Regions from separate parts of the Psychrobacter sp. T6-5 genome, predicted to be linked through region 2. Evidence: predicted binding sites of a transcription regulator. Region 2 holds the regulator's gene; each other region holds the start of a gene.
What was found. The regulator PhoB, encoded in region 2, activates phosphate uptake and scavenging genes when phosphate is short. The targets are predictions, from matches to a motif close to TGTCATNAANCTGTCATAA.
Positions count from the first base shown of each region.

Region 1: the regulator PhoB is predicted to act here: its motif matches at 2,567-2,585, upstream of ACTXGK_RS18895 (porin).
Region 3: the regulator PhoB is predicted to act here: its motif matches at 1,673-1,691, upstream of pstS (phosphate ABC transporter substrate-binding protein PstS).
Region 4: the regulator PhoB is predicted to act here: its motif matches at 2,628-2,646, upstream of ACTXGK_RS27515 (DNA translocase FtsK).

Region 1 covers NZ_JBQQEY020000001.1:981,036-985,408, forward strand. Annotated here, with positions in the region: gene ACTXGK_RS18890 (malate synthase G) at 1-2,111, shown strand, start outside; gene ACTXGK_RS18895 (porin) at 2,723-3,799, shown strand; gene pyrG (CTP synthase) at 3,992-4,373, shown strand, end outside.
Region 2 covers NZ_JBQQEY020000001.1:563,271-567,643, forward strand. Annotated here, with positions in the region: gene asd (archaetidylserine decarboxylase) at 1-806, opposite strand, end outside; gene dtd (D-aminoacyl-tRNA deacylase) at 936-1,388, shown strand; gene phoB (phosphate regulon transcriptional regulator PhoB) at 1,501-2,205, shown strand; gene phoR (phosphate regulon sensor histidine kinase PhoR) at 2,298-3,413, shown strand; gene ACTXGK_RS17080 (M23 family metallopeptidase) at 3,482-4,072, opposite strand; gene ACTXGK_RS17085 (3'-5' exonuclease) at 4,269-4,373, shown strand, end outside.
Region 3 covers NZ_JBQQEY020000001.1:89,511-93,883, reverse strand. Annotated here, with positions in the region: gene thiC (phosphomethylpyrimidine synthase ThiC) at 1-1,067, opposite strand, end outside; TPP riboswitch at 1,316-1,471, opposite strand; gene pstS (phosphate ABC transporter substrate-binding protein PstS) at 1,764-2,936, shown strand; gene pstC (phosphate ABC transporter permease subunit PstC) at 3,157-4,110, shown strand; gene pstA (phosphate ABC transporter permease PstA) at 4,172-4,373, shown strand, end outside.
Region 4 covers NZ_JBQQEY020000001.1:2,989,479-2,993,851, forward strand. Annotated here, with positions in the region: gene ACTXGK_RS27515 (DNA translocase FtsK) at 1-2,576, opposite strand, end outside; gene trxB (thioredoxin-disulfide reductase) at 3,123-4,145, shown strand; gene aat (leucyl/phenylalanyl-tRNA--protein transferase) at 4,146-4,373, shown strand, end outside.

The sequences.
Region 1 (4,373 bases), 420 kb from region 2:
TGCCAAAAGTTGGTGTTGATTCAGACAGTTATTGGTCAGGTTTTGAGAAGGTTATTAAGGAATTTACGCCACGTAATAAAGCGTTACTAGAAAAACGAGACAAGATTCAAGCACAGATTGACCAGTGGCACCTACAACACCCTGCAAAAGATGGCGAAATCGATTATCCAGCTTATAAGACATTCTTGCAAGAGATTGGTTATCTACTGCCAGAAGGTGATGACTTTACGGTCAGTACAGAAAATGTCGATGACGAAATTGCTCATATCGCAGGTCCGCAGCTGGTCGTACCAGTACGTAATGCTCGTTATGCATTAAATGCGACCAATGCGCGTTGGGGCAGCCTATATGATGCCTTGTACGGCACAGATGTGATCAGTGATGACAATGGACAAGAAGCGACAGGCAGTTATAATCCTAAGCGCGGCGCTGCGGTTGTGGCCTATGCCAAAGCGTTCCTAGATGAGCATTTCACGCTCGCATCCGGTTCATACAATGATGTGACTGGTTTTAAAGTGGTCGATGGCAAGCTTGAAGTCGCACAAGGTGATAGCAGCACAGAGTTAAAAGATACTAGCAAATTTGTCGGTTTCGTCGGTGATGCTGAACAGCCTACTGGTGTACTACTAAAGAATAATGGCTTACATGCTGAGATTCAGATTGATAGTAATCATCCAGTTGGCAAAGATGACCCAGCAAATATCAAAGACGTGCTACTTGAGTCAGCCATGACCGCGATTCAAGATTGTGAAGATTCGGTCGCTGCTGTAGATGCGGAAGAAAAAGTGGAAGTCTATCGTAACTGGCTTGGGTTGATGAATAGCGATCTACAAGAAACCTTTGAAAAAGGTGGCAAAACCCGTACTCGCAAACAAAACCCAGATCGTGAATATAATACACCTGATGGCGACAAACTAATTTTGCCAGGGCGTTCGCTATTGCTGATTCGTAACGTGGGTCATCTCATGCAGAACCCCGCAATTTTGGTTGATTTAGGCAATGGCCAAGAGCAAATATTTGAAGGCTTAATGGATGGTTTAATCACGCCACTGTTGTCACTCAATGATATCAAAGGCAAAAACGAGCTATCAAACTCACGCCAAGGCTCTATGTATATTGTTAAGCCAAAAATGCACGGCCCTGAAGAAGTCAAAATGGCCAATGATTTATTCAATGCATCAGAAGACTTGCTAGGTCTAGAGCGTAATACGCTCAAAATCGGTATCATGGACGAAGAGCGCCGTATGACGGTCAATCTAAAAGAAGCGATTCGCCAAGCAAAAGAACGCGTTATTTTCATTAACACAGGTTTCCTAGATCGCACCGGTGATGAGATGCACACCAGTATGAATGCTGGTCCATTTGTGCCAAAAGGCGACATGAAGTCGCAAGCATGGCAACCCGCTTACGAGCAGTGGAACGTCGATATCGGTCTAGAGACTGGTTTGCAAGGTCATGCTCAAATTGGTAAAGGCATGTGGGCCAAACCTGATGAAATGAAAGAGATGATGGATACTAAGGCGGCTCATCCTAAATCTGGTGCCAGTACGGCTTGGGTACCATCACCAACGGGTGCTACCTTACATAGCATACACTATCATCAAGTCAGCGTGGCCGATGTGCAAGATAGCTTAAAGTCGCGTGAGCGTGCCAGCTTAGATGATATTTTGACCATTCCATTAGCAAAAAATACCAACTGGACAGAGGAAGAAAAGCAGCAAGAGCTTGAAAACAATGCTCAAGGTATCTTAGGGTATGTAGTACGCTGGGTAAACCAAGGCGTAGGCTGTTCTAAAGTACCTGATATCAATGATGTCGGCTTAATGGAAGATCGCGCCACCTTACGTATCTCTAGCCAGCATATTGCCAACTGGTTGCATCATGACGTGGTGAGCGAGCAGCAAGTGATGGATACGATGAAACGTATGGCAAAAGTCGTCGACGAACAAAATGCAGGCGATAGTGATTACCAGCCAATGGCAGATAACTTTGATAACTCTTATGCATTCAAAGCAGCCTGTGATTTGGTCTTCAAGGGACGCGCGCAGCCTAGTGGTTATACTGAACCATTGTTGCATCAAGCGCGCCTTGATCTAAAAGCCAATGCTTAGAGAAGTAGATTCAGCAATGGGTATTTTAGCGTATGCTGAAATCCAAGGCATAGTATCTAATCTTGCTCGTTTGTGACTCTAAATATGTCATAAATACGTTAGCCTATTCTTCATGAGCGTTATTTATTTATCAATAGGTAGCGCTCATTTTTGGGCAATTGCTTTGTTTTTATTAAAAAATTTTAATATTATAAGTAATAATATTAATCAATAAAAGCGCTATCTGCTTGAGTAGATAGCGCTTTTTCTTGTGGCTATTTGGATTTTATAGATTACTTGTCATTTGATACCGGGTGTATCGAAAAAGCGAAAAAATATGTTGCAAATTATGTCAAAGTTGTTATGCTTGTACTCGAAGTATGAGTTTGGTAACGGATGTTACGCAATGGAGTGATAAAGACAACAGGTTACACGGCAGTTACGCTCTTAATCCCAGTCATGTAAATTATTGTTCTTTTCATCTTGCTGTAATAAAGATTCGCCACACTTGTTTCTGACTAATCTCGGTAGCCAGTTACACATTATATCTTTGAGGATTTGTGACGATACCATTATGGGCGCCAGCTAATAATAGCTTGCTCATTACTACAATTGTAAAGTGGAGATACCCCATGAAAAAACTACTTTTAGCTACAGCAATCGCAGCCCTATCTGTATCAGCAGCAAACGCAGCACCAACCCTATACGGTAAAGCTTTTTTAGCAGCTGACTATGAGAATGCTGAATTTGATGGTCCTGCTGGCAACATGTATGACGAAGATACAGTGCAGATTAACTCTCATGCTTCACGTATCGGTCTTAAAGGCTCTGAAGCCATGACTGCTAATACTGATGTTATTTATCGTTTAGAGTATGGCACAAGCCTTGATGGTGATAACGCTACTTTCACTAACCGTGATACATATCTTGGTATTGTGAACAAGCAATTTGGTGAGTTCCGCGTTGGTAAGAACCAATCAAGCTTAGCTCGTATTGACAATGTTGTTGTTAACCAAGGTTACTGGGATAATCTAGGCCAAACTCAAAATGAAAGTGAAGTTGTTAGTGCTCTAAATATGGCGGATAGTAACCGTATCAATAGTTCAATCATTTGGACTGCACCAAAATACGATGGACTACCGTTACAGCTTTCTGCAATGTATAGCTCTGATGATCAAAATAGTAATGACGACGCAGGCTTTGGCGTTGCTATGTTATTCGATCAAGGTACTGGCTTCACAGCTGGTATTGCATACGATAAAGATCAGAACATCGATGGTGATATCATCCGTGGTACAGCGACTGTTGATCTAGGCAAATACATGGCTTACCCAGTACAATTAGGTGCATTGTACCAAGTAGGCGACTATGATGGTGGCGATAAAGACGAGAAAGGTCTAGTTGTTAGCGCTCAAATGGGTCTAAATAACTTTGCTCGTCCAGCATCTGTATACGCACAGTACAACAAAACTGACAACTTGAATGGTTTTAACAATTCAGATTCAGATCAGATCGTTGTTGGTGGTAAATACATGTACAAAGATAACATCATTGCTCATGCCTATGCTGGCGTAAACAATGCTGATAATGTTGGATATACATACAATACTGGTGTTAAAGACGTTGACACTCAGAAGGATATATTCGAAACGTCAAACGGTGATGCACAAGTAGTTGTAGTTGGTGCTGGCCTAGAATACTTATTCTAGTATGAACTAGAATCTGACGTTAAAAAAACTCATCCTTCGGGGTGAGTTTTTTTGTTGTATAGAGTATGAATAACAGAAAAATGTTTATCATCAGCGTGAAAAATAAGAGTTTCAGATAGTTTGCATTTTTGCCCTATATTTTATGGCGTATTTTTAGTAAAATCCTTCTTTACCAATTACCGACAGAGTACTATGACCAAGTTTATATTCGTGACCGGTGGGGTAGTGTCCTCACTAGGAAAAGGTATCACCGCAGCCTCTCTTGCAGCGGTCTTAGAAGCACGTGGCGTGACTGTCACGATGACCAAAATGGATCCGTACATCAACGTCGATCCAGGTACGATGAGTCCGTTTCAGCATGGTGAGGTGTTCGTCACCGAAGATGGTGCAGAGACTGATTTGGATTTGGGTTATTACGAGCGTTTTTTACGTCACTCAAAAATGAGTAAAAGTAATAACTTTACTAGCGGCCGTATTTATCAAAACGTTTTGAATAAAGAACGTCGCGGTGAATATCTAGGCGGTACGGTACAGGTTATTCCGCATATTACCGATGAAATCAAAAGTAAAATTC
Region 2 (4,373 bases):
CCCATTTGTACCACGCTATTGGCATTCATACTATCTAGCCAGTCAGCTTTTGCTGCTTTTGGCAACACTACGATAGCCGTTGAGCCTAAATAAAAACGACCAAGCTCTTCGCCTGCCGCAAACTGCATATCGTGATCCGCTTCCTGTATATCATCCGTGCGAGCAATCTTACCTGTCGCGACAGTTTCGATACCAGCGACAATCATCGCGCCTACCATGACAACGGCTGCTTTGCCATACTTGGTATCAAACATGCAGACCAGACGCTCATTACGCGCAAACAAGTCCGGCACATTAGCTGCCGTGGTATTGTTGACCGAAAACAGTGTACCAGGGACGTAGCGAGTCTTGGTTAGCGTACCAGTAAATGGCATATGAACACGATGATAGTTGCTAGGTGCTAGATAGATTGTTGCAAAGCTACCATCGGCAAAATAACTGCCATCTTCGCTATCAGCAAGCAATTGGCCAACGTCATAATGACGACCTTTGGCTTGTAGCATTTTATGATCTTTAATTTGTCCAAGCTGAGAGATAATGCCGTCAGCAGGACTTACGATGCCGTTTGCAGTGGTATCGATGGTGCGAGCATCTTCTTTTAGCTCACGGGTAAAAAAGTCATTAAAACTCTCATAAGCGTTGAGGCTCTGGCGCTCATACTCATCTAAGCTGATGTTATAAGCTTTGGCAAAACCACGGATAAAGGTACGTTTGACATAAGGATGACGACTGGCGGCCAAACGTCCAGCGACTTTACTGAGTTGCTGCTGCGGTACCAGCTGTTGTAAGGTGGTAAATACATTCATAATAAGGCTACCAAAATAGGATGTGATGTCATTATTGCATAGGCAAGTTAATGGTCATATTTTATCATGGACAGCGTATTATTGTCTGACCATAAACTGTAAGCCATTTATAAATAAAGAAGGTCGTAAATGAAAGCACTGATACAACGAGTGAGCCGTGCGAGCGTCACTATCGATGAGCATTGTGTTGGCAAAATTGATCATGGGGTATTGGCCTATATTGGGTTGGGTCATGATGATGATTTCGCCGCCGCCCAGCGGATGATTGACAAAATCTTGACCTATCGTATTTTTGAAAATGATGACGACCCTGCTAAATTTGGTAAACTGGATAAAAACGTCCAGCAAGTTGATGGTGGATTGTTATTAGTGTCACAATTTACGCTGATGGCAAAAACGGATAAAGGTCGCCGCCCTGACTTTGGTGGCGCGATGGCACCTGATGCGGCACAAGCGCTGTTCGAGCAACTCATCGATTATGCCAAAACCCAGTATTCAAATGTAGCCACTGGTCAGTTTGGCGCTGATATGCAAGTTGAAAGCGTCAATGATGGACCACTTAATTTTCTATTGGAGATCTGACACCAGAGTGTCATCAGGCTGTCATAATTAATCCGTTTAATAGATAGAGACTGGTGAGTATTTATCGCCTTTTTATATGCCAGATTTTGTCCGCTAACACCGAGAATGTCCTATGTATAATGAGAAAATTTTGATTGTTGAAGATGAACCTGCGATTCGTGAAATGGTTGTGATGACGCTAGAAATGGCTGGGTTTGATAGCCTACAAGCGGCTGACGTATCAGAAGCGCATCAGCAAGTGGTCGATCATAGACCGTCATTAATATTATTAGATTGGATGTTGCCCGGAGACAAGAGCGGTGTTGATTTTTGTCGTATGCTCAAAAGCGATGAGATGCTCTCTGAGATCCCCGTCATTATGCTAACGGCCAAAAGCGAAGAAGACAGTAAGGTTCACGGCCTTGACGCAGGTGCAGATGACTATATGACCAAGCCTTTTTCGACGCGTGAGCTGATTTCCAGAATCAAAGCCGTCTTGCGCCGTAGTAGCGCGATGAGTAGCGACAAGCCTATCGAAATTGGTCAGCTGAGTCTCGATACCAAAAGCCAGCGCGTGACAGCCGCAGGAAAAGTCATCGAGGTCGGCCCGACAGAATATCGCTTGTTAGCATTTTTTATGAGTCACCCAGAGCGCGCCTACACAAGAACGCAGCTGCTCGATCAGGTTTGGGGCGGTAACGTTTATATCGAAGATCGAACCATTGATGTACATATCAAGCGTCTACGTAAACTATTGCGCCCTTATGATTGTGATACATTGATACAAACGGTGCGCGGTACAGGCTATCGGTTCTCTAGTCTCATTGAGCCAAGCTAATCTTTTATGAGTTGATTTTTTATAACTTGATCTTGTACGAACAATGCCACCATAACAATAAATAAAATAGCGGATAGTGGTAAGGATAAGAAATGAACAAGATAGCGCCAGCAAAAAAGAAAAAAGACCATAACTATAATAATGACCAGCAAGATGCGCCAGCACAAATCGCTAGCCAAAATGCGGCGGAGCAACTGGAGAAAATCAGAAGTGCGCTGCGAGCATTGCGAGATGCGGTCATCTTACTGAATGAAGAGGATGGGTTAGAGTGGTGGAATCAGGCAGCGCAGGATCTACTATCACTGCAGCCAGCTGACAAAGGACAAAGTATTTTTGACTTTATCACCGTGCCTGAGTTTCGCCAGTACTATCAAAATACCACCCTGCCGAACGATGGTGTCCATATAGAATCGTGGCGCGATCCTAGCCGTTATCTAAAGTGTGAGCTCACGCCTTTTGGTAATGAGAAGCTATTGTTTATTTATGACGTGACCCGCGTACAGCATTTAGAGCAAATGCGCCAAGACTTTGTGGCGAATGTCTCCCACGAGCTACGCACGCCACTGACAGTGATGATGGGCTATTTGGAGAACTTCTCTGACCAGCCAGATATGCCGCCACAGTGGCGTCGCGGTTTTGAGCTGATGACCCAGCAAACAGCCCGTATGAATCGAATCGTAAATGACTTACTACTGCTCTCCAAGATTGAAATCGAAGAGACGCATGAGTTTAATGATGTCGATATGACCAAACTTCTCACCAATATCTATGATGATGCGCAGGCATATAACCAAGCGTACAAGCACACCATTCATTTGCACATAGATACTTATGACGGGTTATATGGGTCGGAGGTGTACTTGATCAGCGCTTTGTCCAATCTGGTCATCAATGCGATTAAATATACGCCAAAAGGCGGTAATATTACCATCAGCTGGACACAGACATCGGATGGGTGCCGATTTGCGGTTGAGGACGATGGGCTTGGTATTGCACCAGAGCATATTGCGCGTTTGACAGAGCGCTTTTATCGTATTGATAAAGGGCGTAGTCGTGCCACAGGCGGTACGGGCTTAGGTTTGGCTATTGTGAAGCACGTTTTGCATCAGCATGAGGCACAGTTACAGATTGACTCAGTAGAGGGAGAGGGGTCGACATTTAGCGTGGTATTTCCAGCCGCGTATGTAAGGTCGGCTGCGACAAATTAGTACAGGCCTTGCCCCATATTGTTTAGACTCGTCATGCGCATTTATTTAGCATGACTAATTTAGTATACCTAGTCTTTTTGCAAAAGCGGGTAAGGATTTACGGCACTGCCATTAATATAAATACCGTAATGCACATGTGGCGGTGTCCCTTTTGCGTTACCGCTATCACCCACATAACCGATAATATCGCCTTGATTAACCCAATCATTGGGCGCAATATCGGCATATTCTTCTAGATGCGCGTAATAATGACCAGCACCGCCAGGCCCTACAACAACGACCACGCGCCCACCCAAGTTATTCTCACCAACCTTACTCACAATTCCCTGCGTGGTCGATTGTATCGGCGTGCCACGTTCTGCAAAGATATCGATGCCTTCATGTGAGCGTCCTTGACTGCGTGCCGCACCCCAAGTGTCTGTTAGGTTTTTCTCTGGCAGTGGACTGGGGAGACTGTTTTCTGTGGGCAGCTCTTGCTGTAATAGACTCAGCTGTTGCCACTTGGCGACCACAAATGATTGGGTCTGCTCGCTAATGCTGGGTAGCAGCTTATCAAAGACAAATAAGAATCCTATCAATACAACCGCTTTAATCAGTACGCCAAGTACACGACTGACAAAAGAAGGCTTCGGTGGTTGGCTTTTTCCATCTGCTAGCATTGATGTCTCTTATCTGTTTGATGTTATATGAGCTAATATTATAAAAGCCCTATCTGCTAAGGTATGTATAGCATTGTTATCTATGACTTTTATCCCCATAAATACAGATGTAGTTAAATACAAGCACAGCAAATATAATTTTGTCTACTTAACGCTTCGGTTGAGCGATGATGGTGCTACGAATGGTTAACTTTTTATGAATGATGCTTTGAACACGGCTGACATTACAGATACGGCTACTATGGCTGAAACGGCGCTTGTCATCGATACTGAAACCGATCAAGGCCGTGATCCGAGGCCG
Region 3 (4,373 bases), 470 kb from region 2:
ATCAACGTATCACGGAATATCTCCCACGTCAGATCTTCAGCGACGCCATCGACTTTTTCTAGCGCTTGATAAATCGGTACGGTACCAATCGGCACAGGCGAGTTGCGAATTAGCCATTCACGAGTTTCATGAATATGATTACCTGTCGATAAATCCATGATGGTATCCGCGCCCCAACGTGTTGCCCACGTCATTTTGGACACTTCTTCATCAATCGATGAGCCTAGCGCTGAGTTACCGATATTGGCATTGATTTTCACCAAAAAATTGCGCCCGATAATCATCGGCTCAGACTCAGGGTGGTTGATGTTGTTGGGGATAATGGCGCGTCCAGCCGCCACTTCATCACGGACAAACTCAGGGGTGATAATTTTGGGCGTATTGGCACCGAAGCTCTCACCCTCATGTTGACGCATATCGGTCAGTTCATGCTGCTTTTGCGTCTCACGTATCGCGATATATTCCATCTCAGGGGTGATGATGCCTCGGCGCGCGTAGTACATCTGCGTGGCGTTCTGTCCTGCTTTGGCACGGCGTGGTTTGTCAATATGGGCAAATCTTAAGTTGGCAGTACTGATGTCGCGAGCACGTGCTTGCCCGTATGAGCTAGATAGACCGCTTAGTTGCTCGGTATCACCACGCTCAGTGATCCAGTTTTCACGCAGTTTTGGCAGTCCACGAGTGAGGTCGATCTCGACATTGGGATCGGTATAGACGCCTGAGGTATCGTAGACATAAAAAGGCGGATTGTGCTCGCCATCTTTGTCGCCCGTACCGCCAACAGGCGTGTCAGCCAAGCTGATTTCACGCATCGGTACTTGGATATCAGGTCGTGAGCCTTCGATATAGACTTTGCGAGAGGCGGGTAGGATGCGATGCAAATCGCGCGCATCTTCTTCGAAGCGCGCATCGCTTGCGGCGCGGTGGGCAGGCGTCTTTAGCGCGTCGGCTTTTTTATCGGCTTTGACGTTGTCAGTAGAGTCTGAGGTAAGAGGTATGTTGTTGGCTGGGTTATGCGTTTGTGCAGCTGAGGCACTGTCTAAAGAGGTGTTGTCTAAAGTAGTCATATGCTGTCCTAGCGTGTTGGTTTTTGAATAAAAGCAACACCGCCAGTAGCTGCGGGGGCAAGCAGTCGTCATTCAGACAAATTTATATTATCGACACCTAACAGCGACTAAAAAGTATCGTCGCGGCTAATGGTCGTCAAATAGTGGACGCAGCTTTCTATCTTCTCTCGTTATCCATTTATGCGACATGCATCGTTAGACAATAGCGATGATAAAAAGGTATTTCTACGCGTCCTTTGTCATCAATAACAAAGTGCTTAAGACTTCCCTGCGTCGGTACTAACCGCATCAGGTTCGGCGGGTGATCTCTCAGCGAATGTAGATAGGCGGCTACTTTTATCAATGTTTAACTATAAACGTTTAATAAAGTAGGCCAATGCTACACCGCACCCCGAGTCTGTCAGTGTTGTAAATCCCTTTCATACTAACAAAATTCTGTGTTAACGGCTAATGATATTTAAATGAAAACATCAGACTTTGAGTTTGCTACTTGGTATGGTTATGAGCATGGATTCTTAGTAATGGTTATCAAAATTACCTGATATTACTGAGACTTAGAGTGCTTATCTGAATATTATGTAAAGCGGATGAAAGATTGTAGAGGTTGTCATTAAACTGTCATAAAGATTTGGCAAGATAGCACGCATATCACAAACAATGCTTTTTTATATCGTTGTTAAACTTCAGGAGTCCTACATGCGTTATTCGTTATTAGCAGTGGCCGTCAGTTGTACATTAATGCTTACGGCGTGCAACAAGTCAACAGAGACGACAGAACCAGCTGCTGATACTAGCAGTAGTGCCGCTACCACGGCTGAAACAACCACTCAGACTCAGGCAACGCCTTCTGCTGACACCGGTTTTAAATCTGCTGAAAATATCGCAATGAATATCACGGGTGCAGGTGCGTCATTCCCGCAGCCTATCTATGCCAAATGGTCTTATGACTATAACGCTGCTACTGGCGGCCAAGTCAACTATCAGTCGATTGGCTCATCTGGCGGTATCAAGCAAATCCAATCAAAAACCGTCGATTTCGGTGCTTCTGATGCGCCATTGACGCCAGAAGAGCTTGAAGAGTCTGGTCTTATTCAGTTCCCAACCGTTATAGGCGGCGTTGTGCCAATCGTTAATATTGATGGCGTTGAGCCAGGTCAGTTGAAATTAGATGGCGAAACCTTAGCAAATATCTATTTGGGTAAAATCAATAACTGGAATGATCCTGCGATCAAAGCCATGAACCCAGATTTGACCTTGCCAGATGCGGCCATCACCACGGTATTCCGCTCAGACGGTTCAGGTACGACGTTTAACTTCACAGATTATCTAGCCAAAGTATCACCAGATTGGAAAGATACCGTTGGTGTTGATAAAACCGTTAAGTGGCCAACCTCTGCGACTGGTGCAGGTGGTAAAGGTAACGAAGGCGTTTCAAGCTACGTCAACCGTATGAAAAACTCTATCGGCTATGTTGAGTATGCGTACGCCAAGCAAAACAATATGTCACATACGGCATTGAAAAACGCAGCGGGTAACGTTGTCCAGCCATCTGCTGAAACCTTTGCAGCCGCTGGTGACATCGATTGGTCACAACAAGAAGGCTTTTATAAAGTCATCACCAACTCTGAGACGGATCAAGCATGGCCGATCGCTGCTGCTACTTTCATCTTAGTACACAAGCAACCAGAGAATCCTCAGCAAGTGGCTGGTGTGTTGAACTTCTTTGACTGGGCTTATACCCAAGGTGATGATGATGCCATGGCATTAGATTATGTCCCGTTCTCTGATACAGCAGTGGCCTTATTCAAAGAGAAATGGAACGAAGTAAAAGGTAGTGATGGACAGCCGGTTTATAAGGCTGCTCAGTAATCTCCTGATGCTAGCCATTGTTTACTAATCTCTTTAATTCCCTCTTAAGCCACTATTCTCCGGTAGTGGTTTGAGAGGTTTTATCACAGCAAATTTGACCAAAAGACTAATCGCGATATTTCACGATAACCATTAGTAATGATACAAGTTGCGTTTGCTGTCATAAAACGAAATAAACATTCTGGTTTTTTGAATTCACCCATTCAATGCTGAGACACTTATGACAGACTTAAGGTCCCAACTGGCTAAACAAAAACGTTACGACGCTTTATTTGTCAACTCTACCAAAGCGTTTGCCATACTCGTCCTCCTATCTTTAGGGGGCATTTTGGTGTCTCTTATTGTTGGGGCATGGCCGAGCATTCAAGAGTTTGGTCTGGGGTTTTATACCAGTAATAATTGGGATACGGTCGCCAATGAGTATGGTGCACTAGCGCCTATTTACGGCACCTTAGTGACGTCATTTATCGCCATCGCTATCGCTGTACCAGTCAGTTTTGGTATCGCGATATTTTTGACCGAAATGTGCCCTAAGTTCCTCAAAAAACCGCTTGGTATTGCCATTGAGCTATTGGCGGGTATTCCTTCTATCATTTATGGTATGTGGGGTCTGTTCGTATTTGCGCCTTTCTTTGGTGAGCACATTCAGCCATGGTTTATTGAGCATGTTGGCCCGCTACCTATCATCGGTAAGCTGTTTACAGGCGCGCCCATGGGGCTAGGGATGTTTACCGCGTCTTTGGTACTTGCCATTATGATTATTCCTTTTATCGCGGCCACCATGCGTGATGTTTTCTCTGTCGTGCCAGATCTACTCAAAGAATCCGCCTACGGTATGGGTGCGACGACGTGGGAAGTCATGTTCAAGATTATCCTGCCTTATACCAAAGCTGGTGTCGTTGGTGGCGTAATCTTGGGTCTTGGTCGTGCATTGGGTGAGACCATGGCAGTGACCTTCTTAATCGGTAATGCGTTCAATATCAGCCCAAGCCTATTTACCTCTGGTGTGACCATCACTTCGGCATTGGCCAACGAGTTTGCCGAAGCGTCGAGCGAGCTGCATTTGGCATCTTTACTACATCTAGGCTTAATCTTGTTTGTCATCACCTTCATTGTGCTGTCTTTGGCCAAATTAATGCTCATGCGCATGGATCACAAAGCAGGTAATCGATAAGTCCGAAAAGGACTTATGAGACCTTGATAGATATTGATAAAAGATATGGGAAATAAATAGTATGCCTGCAAACAATGTGATGAATGCGCCAATGTCTACGAAGCCAAGCAGTGCTGGGCGTTATAACAAGAGCTTGTACAACAAGCGCCGCTGGACCAACAAGCTGGGTTTGGGCTTTGCCATGTCAGCGATGGTGTTTGGTCTATTCTGGTTGTCATGGATTTTGGTGACACTGTTTGTTGAAGGCTTTCAAGGCATGGTGG
Region 4 (4,373 bases), 2.4 Mb from region 2:
TCAAGCATTGGATTGCCTGACTTTTCTGCCGCGATGACTTTTTTATTAAACTCATTGAGCTTACGAACCTTGAGTAAGCTCATTAGCTGATAACGACGTTCCATCTCGGCCACGCACCATGACAAGCTGCTAGCAGCCTCGGTCATATCGGTGACAACGGGCGTTAGTAGATGTGGAATGTCATTATAGTTAGCCAGCTCGAGCTGCTTTGGATCAATCAAGATCAGACGCAGCTCATTAGGCGTGTACTTGAGTAACATCGATAATAGCATCGAGTTGACCAGTACAGATTTACCAGAGCCTGTGGTACCAGCGACCAGCATGTGCGGTGCGCGAGCAAGGTCAGTAATGATGGGGTTGCCACCGATGTCTTTACCCATCGCCATACTGATTTGTGCTTTAGGATCTTTAAACTTTTCGGTATTCAATAGTTCAATCAAGCGCACCATTTCACGTTTCTTATTGGGCACTTCGATACCGATATACGGCTTACCAGGGATGACCTCGACCACACGCAATGAGGCCATCGATAATGAGCGCGCCAAGTCACGCGAAATACCAGTGACTTTACTTGCCTTTACGCCAGCCGCAAGCTCGACTTCAAAGCGAGTTACGACAGGCCCTGGGATAGCGTTGACGACGTTGGCTTTTACATTGAACTCTTGGAGCTTGATCTCTAACAATTCAGATAATTGCTCAAGCTCAGCAATGGTATAGCTAGGCTTACGGTCAGGGTCAGGCTTGTCCAATATAGACACATCTGGAATAGGGGTTAGGCTACTGCGATAGGCAGCCGTCTGCATCGAGCGTGATTTTTGACTGAACGCCGCATCGTCACTGATATGCGGCATAACTGGTGCACTGGTGTCGTCAGTAGCATCATCCTCCGGCATCATGTCAGTGATATGGTTGCTACTATCACCTTCTGGTACCGCAAAGCTGACGGATGGTTTAGCTGGGGCTACAGGCTGCGTATTTGAGGCCGAACTGACCGCTTCCACAGTTGGCGCCGCTTTTGGATTGGCAGGCGGCGTATTGGTTGGGGTCATGTCAGAGACGCCTGACACTGGCGGAGCGACTTCTATCGATGACTGAGCCGTTGAGATTTCAGACACAGATAGTGAATCATCACTATGTGGCAGTTCATTCTGTTCATGAGAGGATGCATTTGAAAAACTAGGAGTCATTTCAGGCGCAGGCTTTGATCGCGCTTCTTGCGCTGGCTGCTCAGTAACATGGGTTGTAGCAGGCTCTATATCGCCATGCTCAGCCAACCACGCTTCTGCTAACTTATCGACATCCCCCGTTGTATCATCTGGGTAAGAATCCTCCGGCTCATTGATAGCTTGATTGACAGCTTTACCATTCGTTGATTCATCCATTGATGGTTGAGTAGCTTTTTCTAGATTAGATAGATCTGCTGCCTCTAACATCGGTGCTGCCACAGATGTTTGTACTGCTTCTTCTAGTGACACGTCAGTGACGACTTCACTCTGTGCATAGTTAGGCACAGTAGAATTATCTATGCTGTTAGTGCTATAAGCCATCTGTTCACGCGCGAGCAAATCATCAACCGTATTTGCATCATTCCACGCAAAGCTTGGCTCAACTTTACGAGCAGGCGCTACGGTAGGGTTTGATATCGCCGATGTGTTTGTATCACTGACTGTATTGCCAACCGTAGCATTAGTAGTCGCTGCGGTCGCGTATTGTGGCTCACTTTTTTCATCGCTAGACGTAGCTGCTGCTTTTGCTGTCGCCATAGAGGCTTTCATACTATCAGCCAATCCTGACGTCGACAAAAAATCTGACAATACGTTGCTGAATCTGCCACTATTATCTACTGCGTGAGCTCTATTCGCATCGTCAGCTGATTGCAGCTCAAGTGGCAGCTGCTCGTATTCGGCTGTTTGATTGGGATTGTTTTCTGTGATGTTATCAGCGTTTTGTGAGACATTACTTTGTTGATCCGCTTGAACCGTGTCTTTATTTTTCAACCCTGAGCCATGCCAAGATAATGCTGTAATCTTCTGATATATAGCAAGCCAATGGATGTTAAAGGCAAAGGTAGCCGTAATCACGACAAATACCGCCAAGAAAACCACACTCCCCCACTGCGATAACAACTGTGCCAAACGTTCCTGCAACTCAAGACCGATGATACCGCCAGCCACGCCCTCAAGTCCCGTTGAGGCAGGATTGGCTACTTGCTGAACCAAGGCAACCAGTTGTGCAAATAATGCACTGGCGCTCAACAGCAAAAACACATAAGCGACCAGTCGCATGAGCCAAAACGTCGGCTTATTGTCCCACCAAATAAGGATAGACTCATAAACCACAAACGCTAAAAACCACCATGCACCATAGCCAAAAAAGCTATAGAGCAAGTCGGACAACCAAGCGCCCGTCTGCCCACCCATATTGTTAATGGTCGTCATATCACTACTGATGTGCGACCAGCTAGGATCATTGCCTGTGTAAGTCATCAAAATAACAAACAAATAAACAGCCAGTATTAACCCAAGGAGGGTAAATATTCCCTTTTTTAAATACTCAATAAGCGGTGCTGATATCACGTAAAATCTGCCTTGTTGTTAATACTAAATGGTCGCCAGTGCATGACTAAGTCTAATCATGCTGACATAAAGTGCTGACATATAAAGGTACCTAGCAAAGTGTTTGGTTGAGATTCACCTCTCAAAAGGCCTGAGCATAGCAGTCATCGCTTAAGCTCTGCCACACTTGGCATAACTTCTTATAATAACAAATACATAGGTACAGTGGCGACACTCTTATAAAGAAAGCGTGCAAGAAAGTAAATCAATGTACGATTTGCGCAAAAAATCTGCGAATAATCCAAAAGTTACTAACAGAATACTGCTAACAATTTTGTATAGACCCTATAAAATACCAGCTGTTTCTAGCACGAGTATTTCAAGGTTATTATGCTTTGATTCTAATGATAGCTGTGTTTGTTTTAGCAAACTTGCACTTTTTGCTATCTACCCTTATGTTATTATCACACAGCAATTAGAAAAACCATATTAGTAGCAACGCTTGACGTTTTTTTATTATATTTATAACTCATATTTTTCATTCGTATATTTAGAAAGGAACAACTCATGGCAACTGACACTACTGCTCCACGTCACGAAAAGCTCATCATTTTAGGCTCAGGCCCTGCCGGTTACTCTGCTGCGGTCTATGCAGCACGCGCCAATCTTAAGCCTGTTATGGTAACGGGTATGGAAGTGGGTGGCCAATTAACTACCACCACTGAAGTCGATAACTGGCCAGGCGATGCACATGATTTGACCGGTCCTGCATTGATGGAGCGTATGAAGGCACATGCTGAGCGTTTCGGTACAGAATTGGTTTACGACCATATCAATGATGTTAACTTGAATGTACGACCTTTTGAGCTGTCAGGTAACAACGGCACCTATACTTGTGATGCCCTGATTATCTCAACAGGTGCCTCTGCTCAGTACCTAGGTCTAGAATCAGAAACCAAATTTAAAGGGCTTGGCGTATCCGCTTGTGCCACTTGTGACGGTTTCTTTTATAAAGATCAAAAAGTCGCCGTGATTGGCGGTGGTAATACGGCAGTCGAAGAGGCCTTATACCTCTCTAACATTGCTTCTGAAGTGACTTTAGTGCATCGCCGTGATAGCTTACGCTCTGAAAAAATCCTACAAGACAAGCTGTTTGAAAAAGCCAAAAACGGTAACGTCAAAATCGAATGGAACCATCAAGTCAAAGAAGTCGTCGGTGATGACATGGGCGTCAATGGTGTCGTTATCGAATCAATGATTGATGGCAGCACCAAACAACTAGATACAATGGGTATGTTTGTCGCCATCGGTCATAAGCCTAATACCGACCTATTCAAAGGTCAATTGGATATGAAAGATGGCTATCTGGTCGTCAATAGTGGTCTTAATGGTAATGCCACGCAAACCAGTATCGAAGGTGTGTTTGCCGCAGGTGACGTGGCTGATCATGTCTATCGTCAAGCTATTACCTCTGCTGGTACTGGCTGTATGGCAGCGCTGGATGCTGAGAAGTACTTAGATGCTATCGGTGAGGCAACGGCGAAAGACCATACGTATGCCTCAACCCTGACTGCTGATCAAGAAGACTAAATGAATAACTTCACACAGCTCAACGACAACCATCAATACATCACGCCTGAGACTTTAAAGAGTCTTGGGCGTTATGACTTTCCTGATCCTATCTCTATCGATCCTGGTGGCATTGGCATTGTCGCAATGGGTGGCGATCTTGCACCCGATACATTGATATCTGCTTATGCACAGGGGCTGTTTCCATGGTTCAATGAAGATGAGCCTATCGCTTGGTGGTGTCCTGAG